DNA from 3 places in the Viridibacillus sp. NPDC093762 genome. Region 1 is predicted to be linked to each of the others. Evidence: riboswitches for the same ligand, from Rfam matches in the RefSeq annotation. Region 1 holds a riboswitch; each other region holds the start of a gene.
What was found. Region 1 has a riboswitch for S-adenosylmethionine ahead of ACQKM9_RS15555 (methionine ABC transporter ATP-binding protein). Riboswitches for the same ligand answer to the same signal wherever they lie in the genome.

Region 1 (4,290 bases):
GTATAGAGAGTTGCAATTGAAAGATCGACTGGCTGATATGTCGGAAGATGCGCAATTAGAATTGCTTGCATCAGATGGTATGTTAATCAAGCGTCCAATCGTTACAGACGGTAAAAAAGTGACATTAGGATTTAAAGAATCAGACTTTGAACAGACATGGAAATAACACAGACATATGCTTGTTTTTACACTGGAAATATGTCAAACTTAAAGTGAAATTAATTACATATTTGGAGGGGTATTCATGAGCACACCAAAAGACTTACGCTATTCTGAAGAACATGAGTGGGTAAAAACTGAAGACGGAAAAGTACGTATCGGTATTACACATTTCGCACAATCAGAACTAGGTGATATCGTTTTCGTTGAACTTCCACAAGTAGGCGACGAATTAGTAGCAGACGAGCCGTTCGGCAGTGTTGAATCGGTAAAAACTGTATCTGAACTTTACGCTCCGATTTCTGGTAAAGTTGTTGAAATTAACGAAGAGCTAGAAGAAAGCCCAGAATTCGTTAACGAATCACCATACGAAAAAGCATGGATGGTTGTAGTAGAACCAGCAGATAACGCTCAAGTTGATGCATTATTAACTGCAGAACAATACGAAGCAATTATCGAAGAATAAGATCTAAAAACGCCGTGCATTTGCTCGGCGTTTTTTTAAACTTGGTAAACGGCAAAAAGTATTTGTTAGGAGGGTATATATGACTTTTAACAAGCTGATTATCGTGGAAGGGCGCCAAGATAAGTTGCGAATTGCGCCAATATTAGCAGAGAACATTCCGATAATATGTACGAATGGAACAGTTAGTGCGAGCCGATTAGAAGAAATCTTGGCACCATATGAGGACTGCGAAATGTATGCATTTTTTGATGCTGACTCATCGGGTGATAAGCTCCGTGCTCTTTTTAAAAGAGAGTTCCCAAATGCTCGTCATCTACACACCTCCTCTACTTATAAACAAGTAGAAGCTACTCCTAGAAGACATTTAGCTAGAATATTATTGGCGGCAAATTTTACAGTTCATAAAAAATATCTAATAGTATAGGAATGAAGAAGATGGAAGAATGGTCACGTGAACAATGGGAAGAAACTATGAAAACCACCTCGCTTTCGGCTTTTTATTTATACACACCATTATGTGGAACGTGTGCAGTTGCATCGAAAATGATGGAAGTAGTAGAGCATGTCGTAAGCCATATTCCTATTGGTAAAGCGAACTTAAATTATATACAAGACGTAGCATTTGATTATGAAATTGAAAGTGTCCCTTGTTTAATTATTTCAGAAAATGGTAAAATCCGCGATAAAATCTACGCATTTCAATCAGTACCTTATTTATTTGAAAAATTACAATTAAATGATTGACGTTAAAGTAATAGCGTGATAAAGTAGCAATCATAACTAATTAAATATTGTCGTTACTCTTATTTAGAGAGGTGGAGGGAAGTGCCCAATGAAGCCCGGCAACCGTCATATTTATATGGCACGGTGCCAAATCACACAAAGTATTTACTTTGGAAGATGAGAGAACGGTTTTACGTATATAGCTTTGCGTTGAACCCTTCTGTTAATCTGCAGAAGGGTTTTTTTAGTTTCTAAGAGATGCCAGTAGAAAGTGCATACTTTTTAGTTTTAAAATAAAGGTGGTATGACAGTGATTCAGTTAGAAAATGTTATGAAAAAATATAAAACCGCTAACGGAGAATTAACCGCTGTCAAAAATGTGAATTTATCTGTTGAAGACGGAGAAATATTCGGCATTATTGGATACAGCGGAGCGGGTAAAAGTACGCTCATTCGGTTATTAAATGGTTTGGAGCAACCGACAACCGGTAAAGTTGTTGTGAATGGTCAGGAAGTATCGTCGATTAAAGGAAGTGCGTTACGTAATGCGCGTCAAAAAATCAGTATGATCTTCCAACATTTCAATTTACTTTGGTCACGCACTGTAGAAGAAAATATAGCATTTCCATTAGAAATTGCAGGTTTATCTAAAGCGGAGAGTCAAAAGAAGGTATTAGAGCTTATTGAATTAGTTGGTTTAAAAGGAAGAGAGAAGGCATATCCTTCTCAATTATCAGGTGGTCAAAAGCAACGTGTAGGTATTGCTAGAGCACTGGCAAATAACCCAGAAGTATTGCTTTGTGATGAAGCTACTTCAGCACTTGATCCTGAAACAACGGATTCGATTTTAGATTTACTAGTCGATATCAATGAAAAATTAGGCTTAACTATTGTACTTATCACACATGAGATGCATGTCATTCGTAAAATTTGTCATCGCGTGGCGGTAATGGAAGCTGGACAAGTTGTTGAGAATGGTGATGTCCTAGATGTATTCCAATCACCACAAGCAGACGTTACAAAACGATTTGTTTCTCAAATTACAGATACGATTGAACGTAAAGAATCAATTGAACAAATTATTGAAAACTACCCATCAGGAACACTTGTAAAATTAATGTTTGTAGGCTCTTCAACTGGCCAGCCAGTTATTTCACATTTAAGTCGTGAACTTAATTTAGACGTGAATATTGTCCATGGTAATATTTCGCAAACGAAAAGTGGACCATATGGAACGCTGATTATACAGCTAGATGGCAATAATGATAATGTACAAAAAGCAGTCACATATATGAATGAACATGGAGTAAAAACGGAGGTGATCGAAAATGCTTAATGATCTCTTCCAGAATGTACAATGGGACAGAATGTGGGAAGCAACTATAGAGACACTGTATATGACAGGCGTTGCTACAATTTTCACATTTGTCATTGGTTTAGCTTTAGGTATTTTGCTGTTTTTGACAAGCCCTCAGCAATTATGGGCAAATAAATTAGTAAGTTGGTTAACAGGTTCGATCGTGAATATTTTCCGTTCGATTCCATTCATTATTTTAGTGATTCTATTAATACCATTTACGAAGCTATTATTAGGCTCAATTCGAGGTCCCAATGCCGCATTACCAGCATTAATCATTGGAGCAGCACCTTTTTATGCACGTATGGTTTTAATTGCGTTAAAAGAAATTGATAAAGGTGTCATTGAAGCGGCACGTTCGATGGGTGCCAAAACTTCTACGATTATCGGTAAAGTGTTAATCCCAGAATCATTACCCGCATTAGTTTCGGGTATTACTGTAACAGCTATTGCACTTGTTGGTTACACAGCTATGGCGGGTGTTATTGGGGCAGGCGGACTGGGGACATTAGCGTTTTTAGACGGTTTCCAAAGAAGTCAAAGCGATGTAACTTTTGTTGCAACAATCCTTATTTTAGTAGTGGTATTTGTTATTCAATTTGTCGGTGACCTTATTACGACGAAGATTGATAAAAGATAATTTAAGCTTATACGGGTAAAACCGATCACATATAACTAAACAGTAAAAAGGAGCGTTAAGAACATGAAGAAACTTGTAGCAGGAATCCTTACAGGAGTGTTAGCCCTAAGCTTAGCAGCTTGTGGTAAATCAGAAGAGGAATTAGTAATCGGTGCAGCTAATACTCCGCATGCTGAAATTTTAGAAAAAGCAGAGCCCTTACTAGAAAAAGAAGGTATCAAGCTTAAAATCGAAAGGTATCAAGATTATGTTTTACCGAACAAAGATCTTGAAAATGGCGATTTAGATGCAAACTACTTCCAACATATCCCTTATTTAGAGCTTCAGAAAAAGCAAAATGGATATGATTTTGTTAATGTTGGTGGAGTGCACATCGAGCCAATCGGTATCTATTCTAAAAAATATAAAAAACTCGAAGATCTTCCAGAAGGCGCAACAATTCTTCTAAGTAACTCAGTTTCAGACCATGGACGTATGTTATCACTACTTGAAGCGAAAGGTCTTATCACATTAAAAGAAGGTGTAGATAAAACTGCAGCCGAAATTAAGGATATCACTAAGAACCCAAAAAACTTAAAATTTGATGCAAACACTGCACCTGAAATGCTTGTACAAATGTATAAAAACGACGAAGGTGATGCAGTATTAATCAACTCTAACTTCGCTATTGACGCAGGTATAAGCCCAGGAAAAGACGCAATTGCATTAGAAGATAAAGAATCAGAGTACATTAATGTGATTGCTGTTCGTAAAGAAGATGAGAATAACGAAAAGATAAAAAAATTAGTTAAAGTACTCCATTCAAAAGAAATGCAAGACTATATATTAAAAGAATGGAACGGGGATATTGTTCCTGTATCTGAATAAGAAAGAATTGAAACACCCAAGCTGAATAAGCTTGGGTGTTTTTATGTATTTATAAGATAAATAACAATATTTAGGGAT
Region 2 (4,290 bases), on a different contig from region 1:
TTAAAAACCACATGAATAATAGTAACTCAGTAAATTTCTTTTTCATTTATCTATTCTAAACAATCAAACTAGCTGAATTTTTCAGCTTATTGCATTTTACGAATGCTGTTTTTGAATTATTTTACAGCTAAAAACCTATATATTGTAGAAAAAACATGTCACAACTACTATAAATACTATATGAAAGGTGTAAAAATTTGATAATAGATACCATTCACTTTTGCTTTTATTAATTCATATTTTTTTCGATTTAGGTCTTTTTACCTTTTGTTTTTATTTGAATAATAGCCTTATATTGGTTGTGATAAAATAGGTACATGAGAGAAATTGCACGAATAATGCCGAAATTGATTAGGGGTGAGGTTATATGGATCAAGGTTATAGTCAAGCGACGGATCTTAGCCAACTTAATGATGCGTATTCAGTCCAACAATTAATAGATATTCAGCATGCATTAGACCAATCTATTATTGTTGCTATAACAGATAATAGAGGTATCATTACATTTGTAAATAATCATTTTTGTACCATTTCAAAATACAGTAAAGATGAGTTAATTGGGCAAGATCACCGTTTGTTGAACTCTGGTCATCATCCTAAAGCTTTTGTTAAAGAATTATGGCGTACAATTGGTAGCGGGAAAATATGGCGTGGTGATATTTGTAATCGTGCAAAAGATGGTAGTTTATATTGGGTGCAAACAACGATCATACCTTTTTTGAATGATAAAGGAAAACCTTACCAATATGTGTCAATTCGGACAGATGTAACAGAACAAAAAAATATCAAAAAACTAAAAATCTTTGCTTATCATGACGAATTGACGGGTTTATATAACCGTCGTATGTTGAATATATGTTTAGCAGACCTGTTCAAAAACGCACAAAAAGAAGGCTTTTCATTGTCACTCTTAATGATGGATATTGACCGTTTTAAAAGCATTAATGATGGATTAGGTAATTTAACAGGTGATTTATTTCTAATCGAAGTAGCGACTCGCTTGAAAAGATTAGGAATAGATGAAAAGTCACTATTTCGCTATAGTGGTGATAAATTTGCCATCATCATGAAGAATAATGAACATGCCATTTGGAAGGCACATCAAATAATGGCCAATTTTGAAGATAGTTTTTTGATTGAACAGTTTGAATTCTATTCTTCTATTAGTATCGGCATAAGCTCAAGTCTAGCTGATGCAAATACACCAGAGGACTTAATAAAATGTGCAAATGTCGCCTTGCTTGAAGCAAAAAAGAATAGAGCTAGCAATTACATACAATATGAAAATACGATGAATAGTACTCATAATCAATTCCTGCTGCTAGAAACAAAACTTCGTCATGCTATAAAGCAAGATGAAATTGAACTGTATTATCAACCGAAAATCGATTTAAAAACCAATCAATTAATCGGAATGGAAGGTTTAATTCGTTGGTATGATAAGGATTACGGCTTTATCTCTCCAGCTAAGTTTATCCCTTTTGCAGAAGAGTGCGGATTGATTAGTTCTATTGGTGAATGGACATTGAAAAGGGCTTGTAAACAAATGAAGAAGTGGCTTGATGAATATGGGTTGGATATTCGTATTTCAGTTAATATTTCGCCTATTCATTTGAAAGAAAGGAATTTTGTGAACAATTTACGTGCAGTATTACAGGATACAGGTTTACCCGCTAAAAATTTAGAGTTAGAAATTACCGAAATGAGCTTAATGCATCAAACAGAGGAATTGATTGCAACGTTTAATCAACTAAAAGCTCTGGGAGTAATCATCGCGATTGATGACTTTGGAACAGGTTATTCCTCACTCAGCTACTTAAAGCAGTTTCCAATTGATGTATTGAAGATTGATCAATCGTTCATCCATGGTTTAAAAACAGGGCTCAGTAATGTCGCAATGGTGACCGCTATTATCAAATTAGCGCATGCATTGAGTATGCAAGTGGTTGCCGAAGGGGTAGAGACGGAAGATGAATTGTATATCGTCCGTGAAAACCTATGTGACTTTGCACAAGGATATTACTTTAGTAAGCCATTACCGACAGATGAATTTTCCGCAAAATTACATGAATTGTATTTATCTAGAATCTAGGGAAATGCCTTATATACTGAGAAAGCTATACAAAAAGGTCGCCCTATACACTGAGGTGACCTTTTTGTATGATTTTTATTCAAAATGGATTTTTAAGGTGTGAAAATAGTTCGCTCATTAAGTAATACAGACTACAACAATAAAGAATTTGTGATTGAAGATATTGATGGTAGGTGGATAGCATTTGGTATCAAAAAAGCTTAGAATCGCCTCTTACGCAATTTTTGTAGAATGAAAAGCTATCATAATAAATTATTAAAATCATACATTATAAAGAATTTTCTAAATTTTTTATTGACAATAGATTTCTAAAGTTGTAAATTAAGAATCAACAAAATAACTTTTTTCTTATCCAGAGAGGTGGAGGGACTGGCCCTGTGAAATCTCAGCAACGGACGATGTACCGTGCTAATTCCAGAAGCGTATGCTTGAAGATAAGAAGAGTGCATGGACGTATCGTCAACCTCTTCTTATCAAGAAGAGGTTTTTTTGTTCAAAAAATGATGAGGTGATGGATATGTCAACAGAATTAATCAATGCACTACAAACGTTAAAAGAAAAGAAATGGATCGATTTAACACATACCTTTGGAGTAGAAACACCACGTTTCAACGCATTTAAAGGGTTGGAAAAAACAACTCTATTTTCACATGATGATGGCTTTTTTGCTCAGAATTTTTCGTTTGCTGGACAATATGGAACACATTTAGATGCACCTATTCACTTTGTTCGTGATGCTCGTTATTTAGAAGAATTAGAGTTAAAAGAGCTTGCACTGCCGCTCGTTGTAATAGATCATTCAAAAGATGCAACAGAGAATCATGATTTCACGATTTCAGTTGAAGATATTTTGAATTTTGAGGTAGAACACGGTGAAATTGAGGCAGGTACATTTGTTGCACTTCGTACAGATTGGAGTAAACGTTGGCCTGATGTAGAAGCATTTAATAACTTTGATGCTGAGGGAAATCCGCATGCACCAGGATGGTCGGTAGATGCACTAAAATTCTTGTTTGAAGAGCGTCATATTAAAGCAGTAGGACATGAAACATTTGATACGGACTCTAGCATTTTATACCGTCAAAACAATGCATTACTAGGTGAACTATATGTATTGGAACAAGATACATATCAAGTAGAGTTGCTAACAAATTTAGACCAGCTACCCGCAAAAGGGGCTGTCATCTTTAACATCGTACCTAAACCTGAAAAGGCTTCAGGTTTCCCAGTTCGCTCATTTGCCATCCTACCTTAATTACTCATAGCAAATGAATAATAGGAACTGAGAGGTGAACTCTTTGGTTATTAGAATTGATGATTTATCAGGTGACGCAGTTAAGGTGTTTTTGGAGGAGCATCTTCAAGGTATGGCACTAAATTCTCCACCAGAAAGTATACATGCGTTAAATATCGAGGAATTGATAAAAATAGAGATTACTTTCTGGAGTGCATGGGAAGCAGGTACATTAGAAGGTTGCGGAGCACTAATAGAATTGGATGCACACCATGGTGAAATAAAATCCATGCGTACTTCTTCATAATATTTACGGAAAGGCGTATCCTTGATCATATCATTGAAGAGGCAATGTACCGCGGTTATAAGCGTCTAAGTTTAGAAACAGGTTCAATGGTGGCTTTTGTACCTGCTAGCTGAATTAGAAAAATGGTTTTCAATATTGTAAGCCATTTTCTAATTACATTGACGATCCGAATAGCGCTTTTATGAAATTAGAGTTATAAGTATATTAATTATTATTTTATTTACAAAAATATATAAAACGATAAGAGCATGTTTTGAAATGTAGATTATTCAAAACATGCTCTTTCTGTTTGTTCTACTATATTTTAGTTGGACAATACTTCTTACATGTTAAGAAAGCTTTGCAGAACAGCGAATAGCAGTAGCAATGGTTTTAATTTTTTGTTCTTTCGCTATTAATGCTTGTTGAGCTTCTTCTAATGTTACGAGCTCGAATCGGATTTTAGCACCTGTTTGTAACTGTGCAAGACTAGCTAGATCAGCTGTGATGACTTGAACCATTTTCGGATAACCCCCAGTTGTTTGGCGATCGGCCATTAAAATGATCGGTTTACCATTTGGTGGGATTTGAACTGTTCCAAACGTCACAGCCTCTGATAACAATTCGAATTTCTCTGTCAATGATAACGTTGGTCCTTCAAAGCGGTACCCCATTCGA
Region 3 (4,290 bases), on a different contig from region 1:
TAAGATGAGAATAACAACACTTTAGCTGTATTTTGAAATTTAAGATTAAATGTCACTAGTTTTAAAATAACGATTTAAAAAGAAAAAAGGACGACATAATGCCCCTCGTCATCCTTTGTCTTAGCCTTTTCTTCATTAATAAATACTTACTTTGTTACAACAGCTTCTGTTACTTTTGCAAAAGCATTATCTAGTGCTTCAATAATATCCTCAATTGCTTCTAAACCAATTGATAAACGGACAAGTTCTTCAGATACACCCGCTAGAACTAATTCTTCTGCACTTAATTGTTGGTGTGTTGTAGATGCTGGATGGATAATTAACGACCGTGCATCACCAACATTTGCTACATGCGAGAATAACTCAATGTTATCAATTAACTGGCGACCAGCTTCACGACCACCTTTAATACCGAATGTTAATACTGAGCCAAAGCCATTTTTTAAATACTTTTTCGCATTTTCATGAGTGGCACTGTCTTCAAATCCATTGAAGCTAACCCACTCAACATTTTCATGACCACGCAAGTATTCAGCTACTTTTTGAGCATTCTCATTATGTCGTGGTACACGTAAATGTAATGTTTCAAGTCCTTGAATTAACTGGAATGCATTGTCAGGACTTAATGTTGGACCAAAATCACGTAGCAATTGTACGCGTAATCGAGTTGCGAATGCAGCACTTGCAGTATCAACACCGTAGCGAATACCATGGTAAGATGCATCTGGCTCTGTATAGTCAGGGAATTTCCCTTGTGTCCAATCAAATTTACCAGCATCGACAGCAACACCACCGATTACTGTACCATGGCCACCAATCCATTTTGTTGCAGAGTGCACTACAATATCAGCACCGAACGCTATTGGATTTGAACCATATGGTGATGGAAATGTATTATCAACAATTAATGGAATCTCATTTTCATGTGCGATATTTGCCAAAGCTTCAATATCCACTACAGTTAAACTCGGATTACCGATTGTTTCCACATAAATTGCTTTTGTATTTTCTTGAATCGCTGTACGGAAATTTTCTGGGTCTCTTTCATCTACAAATGAAGCTGTAATGCCATAGCGTGGTAAAGTATTGGCTAACAAATTATATGTACCGCCATATAAACTACCTGAAGCAACAATATGATCGCCTGCACGCGCAATATTTAAAATTGAAAACGAAATAGCAGCCATTCCTGAAGATAGTGCTACTGCCGCTGTTCCACCTTCTAATAGAGCAACGCGTTTTTCAAATACATCGACAGTTGGGTTCATAATACGAGAATAAATATTACCGGGTTCTTCAAGTGCAAATAGTTTTTGAGCATGCTCCGTACTATTAAAAGCATAAGCAGTTGTACGATAAATTGGTACAGCACGAGCACCTGTTGTTGGATCTGCCACTTGGCCACCGTGTAATAATAAAGTTTCTGGACGTAAATTTGTCATCATTCATTCCTCCTAAATGTTTTTTTGAGATGGCAAATCGGAGGTGTGAGGAGGATTTTTTGGAAAAATAAAAACCCTCTTCGCTAAGAAGAGGGTTGCATAAGCAATTTTTCCTCCCCTTATCTGTCAGATCCGATTAAAAATCTGTAGGAATTAGCACCATTGTGAGTTCGTCACTCACCGGTTGCTGGGCATCGCAGGGCCTATCCCTCCGCCGCTCTTGATAAGAGTATTTGATTCAGTTCCATCTTGTTGACAAGTATAGAAGATATCTCGAACTAATGTCAATACTTTTATTTGTTTTTTCTGAACATTAAATTTAATAGCTATGATTTTATGAAAGATGAATTTAATTTAAGTAGACTTTAAAATATGTTAGCCTAAAGATAGAAAATAAATATATATTATTTAACAAAGGGGATTCAGATAATGACAAGAGAATTACTACGTAGTCACGCTTCTGTACGTAAATATACAGGCGAACTTATTTCTAAAGAAGTAGTTTTAGATTTAATTGAAACAGCACAAATGGCAGCGAGCTCGCATTTCGTACAAGCTTATAGCGTTATTTGGGTTACAGATGAAGATAAGAAGAAAAAACTTGGAGAACTTTCTAATAATGAATTCCAATTCGGAACAGCGGGTGCTTCATTTTTATTTTGTGTAGATTTTAAACGACTGCAGGTTGCGGGACAAAAGAATGGTGTAGAAATTATTGCTGATACTGCAGAGAACGTACTTGTGGGTGTAGCAGATGTTGCACTTTTCGCTCAAAACTTCGTTATTGCTGCTGAAGACCAAGGTTACGGTATTTGTTATATTGGTGGAGCGCGTAATAATCCAAAAGAAATTAGTGAATTATTTGGTCTTCCTGAATACGTATTCCCATTGTTTGCTATGACGATTGGTGTACCTACGAAACGTAATGAAACAAAACCTCGTTTACCAGTTCAAGCTGTACTACATGAAAACAATTATGATGTAGAACAATATGACACATTGTTAGATGAGTATGATGCAACAATGGAAGGTTACTATGCAAGTCGTGGGTCGAATCGTAAAATGGCCAATTGGACAAAACAAATGGCGGATTTCTTAATAGAACAGCGTCGACCACATATCAATGAATTTTTAGCACAAAAAGGCTTCACTTGGAAGTAAGGGACATAGCTCCGAAATTAGGGATACCTAGTTTTAGAGCTTTTCTTTTTGAGTTCAACCTATTATAAGTTGTTTTACTACACCTCAATTCTTTCACCTATTTATAATCCCATTAAAAAACCTGCCACTATTTAGTGGCAGGCAGGCATTTTATTCTTTTACTAAACCTTCAATTACTAGCTCTTTTACAGGTAGGAAGACTTCGCCTGAATTGATATATTTCACTTCGACTGTGTCACCTTCTTGTAGATAAATTGCTAGTGGTACAACTTCTGAGCTGACGCTATAGTTATCTTTGTTATCTAACATAAACGACACTGTTGTAAAGTCGCCATTTTTTTCTTTATAAACGCGGACAATTTTTCCTTTAATAGTAGCTTGCTCTTGCTTAGAGCTACCGTTTACTGAACTGCCTCCACGACTTAGGATAGCTTTATATTGTCTTAATGCCTCATTTGGAGTAGCTCCTGAAACTGAAAGCTCAGGATTAGCAGCTGAGACGATGAAATAATTTTGTAAGAAACCGTTTGAATCGAGCACTGGTGTTAACCAGCTTGCTTCACCATAGAAGTTGTAGATGATTGGCATTTGACCATGCCACTTTTTCTCGATAAATTTCTTTTCGATTATTTGTAATGCTCCTTGAGAATCCATGTACGCTTCCTCTTGGTTCCCCGTGTAATACGTTGCCTCTCCAGTTCGGCCATTTGTTAATGAATAACCGAGCATTGAATCGACACCTTCTTTAGGACTTGTAAAATCTGTGAAGTAGTACATATCACCATTTTCATCAAAGATTGGGCTAACATTAGCTTCCGTTCCTTCATCCGAAGGTAATTTCACATCTTTTTTCCCAAATTTACTATTCCAGAAACCGTGAACATAGTTACCAAAATAGCTATTTTGAAGGCTTACTGCTTCCGGTGAAACTGCACCGTCGATAAATGTTGGTACATCTTTTAAAGCAAATGTCTGAGATTTACCTGTTTTTGCATCGACCATAACAATACCTTCTGCATCAAAGCCGTTACGCGCTGTGATGAATTTCCCATATGAACGAATATAATATGGTTTACCATTATCATCAACTTCAAGTTGAGGCTCACCGTAGAAAATTTTCGTTGGATTTTCTAAACGAATATGACGCTCAACATTATTGTTTAAAAATGAAGAAGTTGTATATTTCATTTCTGATTTGATGAACTTTGGATTATCTGAAGAATCAGTAGCACTCATTTTAAAATAACCTGGTGTTACTTTCCCCTTCGTCCATTTAAAGAAGCCTGAGAATTCAACAGGCGCAATATACACAAATTCGCCGTTAACCTTCTGAATTTGCAAACTACCTAATTCATAGTAGCTTGTATTTGGTACTTGGCTAAAAGCCTTTTTCATTTTATTACGAGCAAATTTTGGCGGTACGCTTGCAGGTGTTTTTGTTTCATCAAATGCCTTCAGTTCCACTTTTTGTGTCATTTCAGCTGATGTGTATTTTTCATTTGCATTAAATAATGGCGCTGCCAAAATATATACACCAAAACCTAAGCTTCCTAAAAACAGAATACCTTTCAAATTACGTTCTATACCACTTGCAGACCAAGCTCCAAGCGCTGTTAAAACAATTATCACTGGCCATAAAAGTGTCCAATTTTGATCAATTATTAGAACATAGTAAATTGTTGCTGTC

Region 2: another riboswitch for S-adenosylmethionine. It lies ahead of ACQKM9_RS04380 (cyclase family protein); the one in region 1 lies ahead of ACQKM9_RS15555 (methionine ABC transporter ATP-binding protein).
Region 3: another riboswitch for S-adenosylmethionine. It lies ahead of ACQKM9_RS07395 (O-acetylhomoserine aminocarboxypropyltransferase/cysteine synthase family protein); the one in region 1 lies ahead of ACQKM9_RS15555 (methionine ABC transporter ATP-binding protein).

What each region holds. Positions count from the first base shown of each region.
Region 1 is NZ_JBNNUK010000013.1:58,518-62,807, reverse strand. It holds gene ACQKM9_RS15575 (arsenate reductase family protein) at 1-166, shown strand, start outside; gene gcvH (glycine cleavage system protein GcvH) at 245-625, shown strand; gene ACQKM9_RS15565 (hypothetical protein) at 705-1,049, shown strand; gene ACQKM9_RS15560 (thioredoxin family protein) at 1,061-1,369, shown strand; SAM riboswitch class I at 1,426-1,532, shown strand; gene ACQKM9_RS15555 (methionine ABC transporter ATP-binding protein) at 1,659-2,684, shown strand; gene ACQKM9_RS15550 (methionine ABC transporter permease) at 2,677-3,345, shown strand; gene ACQKM9_RS15545 (MetQ/NlpA family ABC transporter substrate-binding protein) at 3,409-4,212, shown strand.
Region 2 is NZ_JBNNUK010000002.1:110,639-114,928, forward strand. It holds gene ACQKM9_RS04370 (putative bifunctional diguanylate cyclase/phosphodiesterase) at 368-2,092, shown strand; partial or broken gene ACQKM9_RS04375 (VOC family protein) at 2,192-2,296, shown strand; SAM riboswitch class I at 2,438-2,533, shown strand; gene ACQKM9_RS04380 (cyclase family protein) at 2,610-3,347, shown strand; partial or broken gene ACQKM9_RS04385 (GNAT family N-acetyltransferase) at 3,391-3,832, shown strand; gene ACQKM9_RS04390 (biotin-dependent carboxyltransferase family protein) at 3,963-4,290, opposite strand, start outside.
Region 3 is NZ_JBNNUK010000004.1:89,341-93,630, forward strand. It holds gene ACQKM9_RS07395 (O-acetylhomoserine aminocarboxypropyltransferase/cysteine synthase family protein) at 147-1,442, opposite strand; SAM riboswitch class I at 1,559-1,672, opposite strand; gene ACQKM9_RS07400 (NADPH-dependent oxidoreductase) at 1,872-2,603, shown strand; gene ACQKM9_RS07405 (hypothetical protein) at 2,754-4,290, opposite strand, start outside.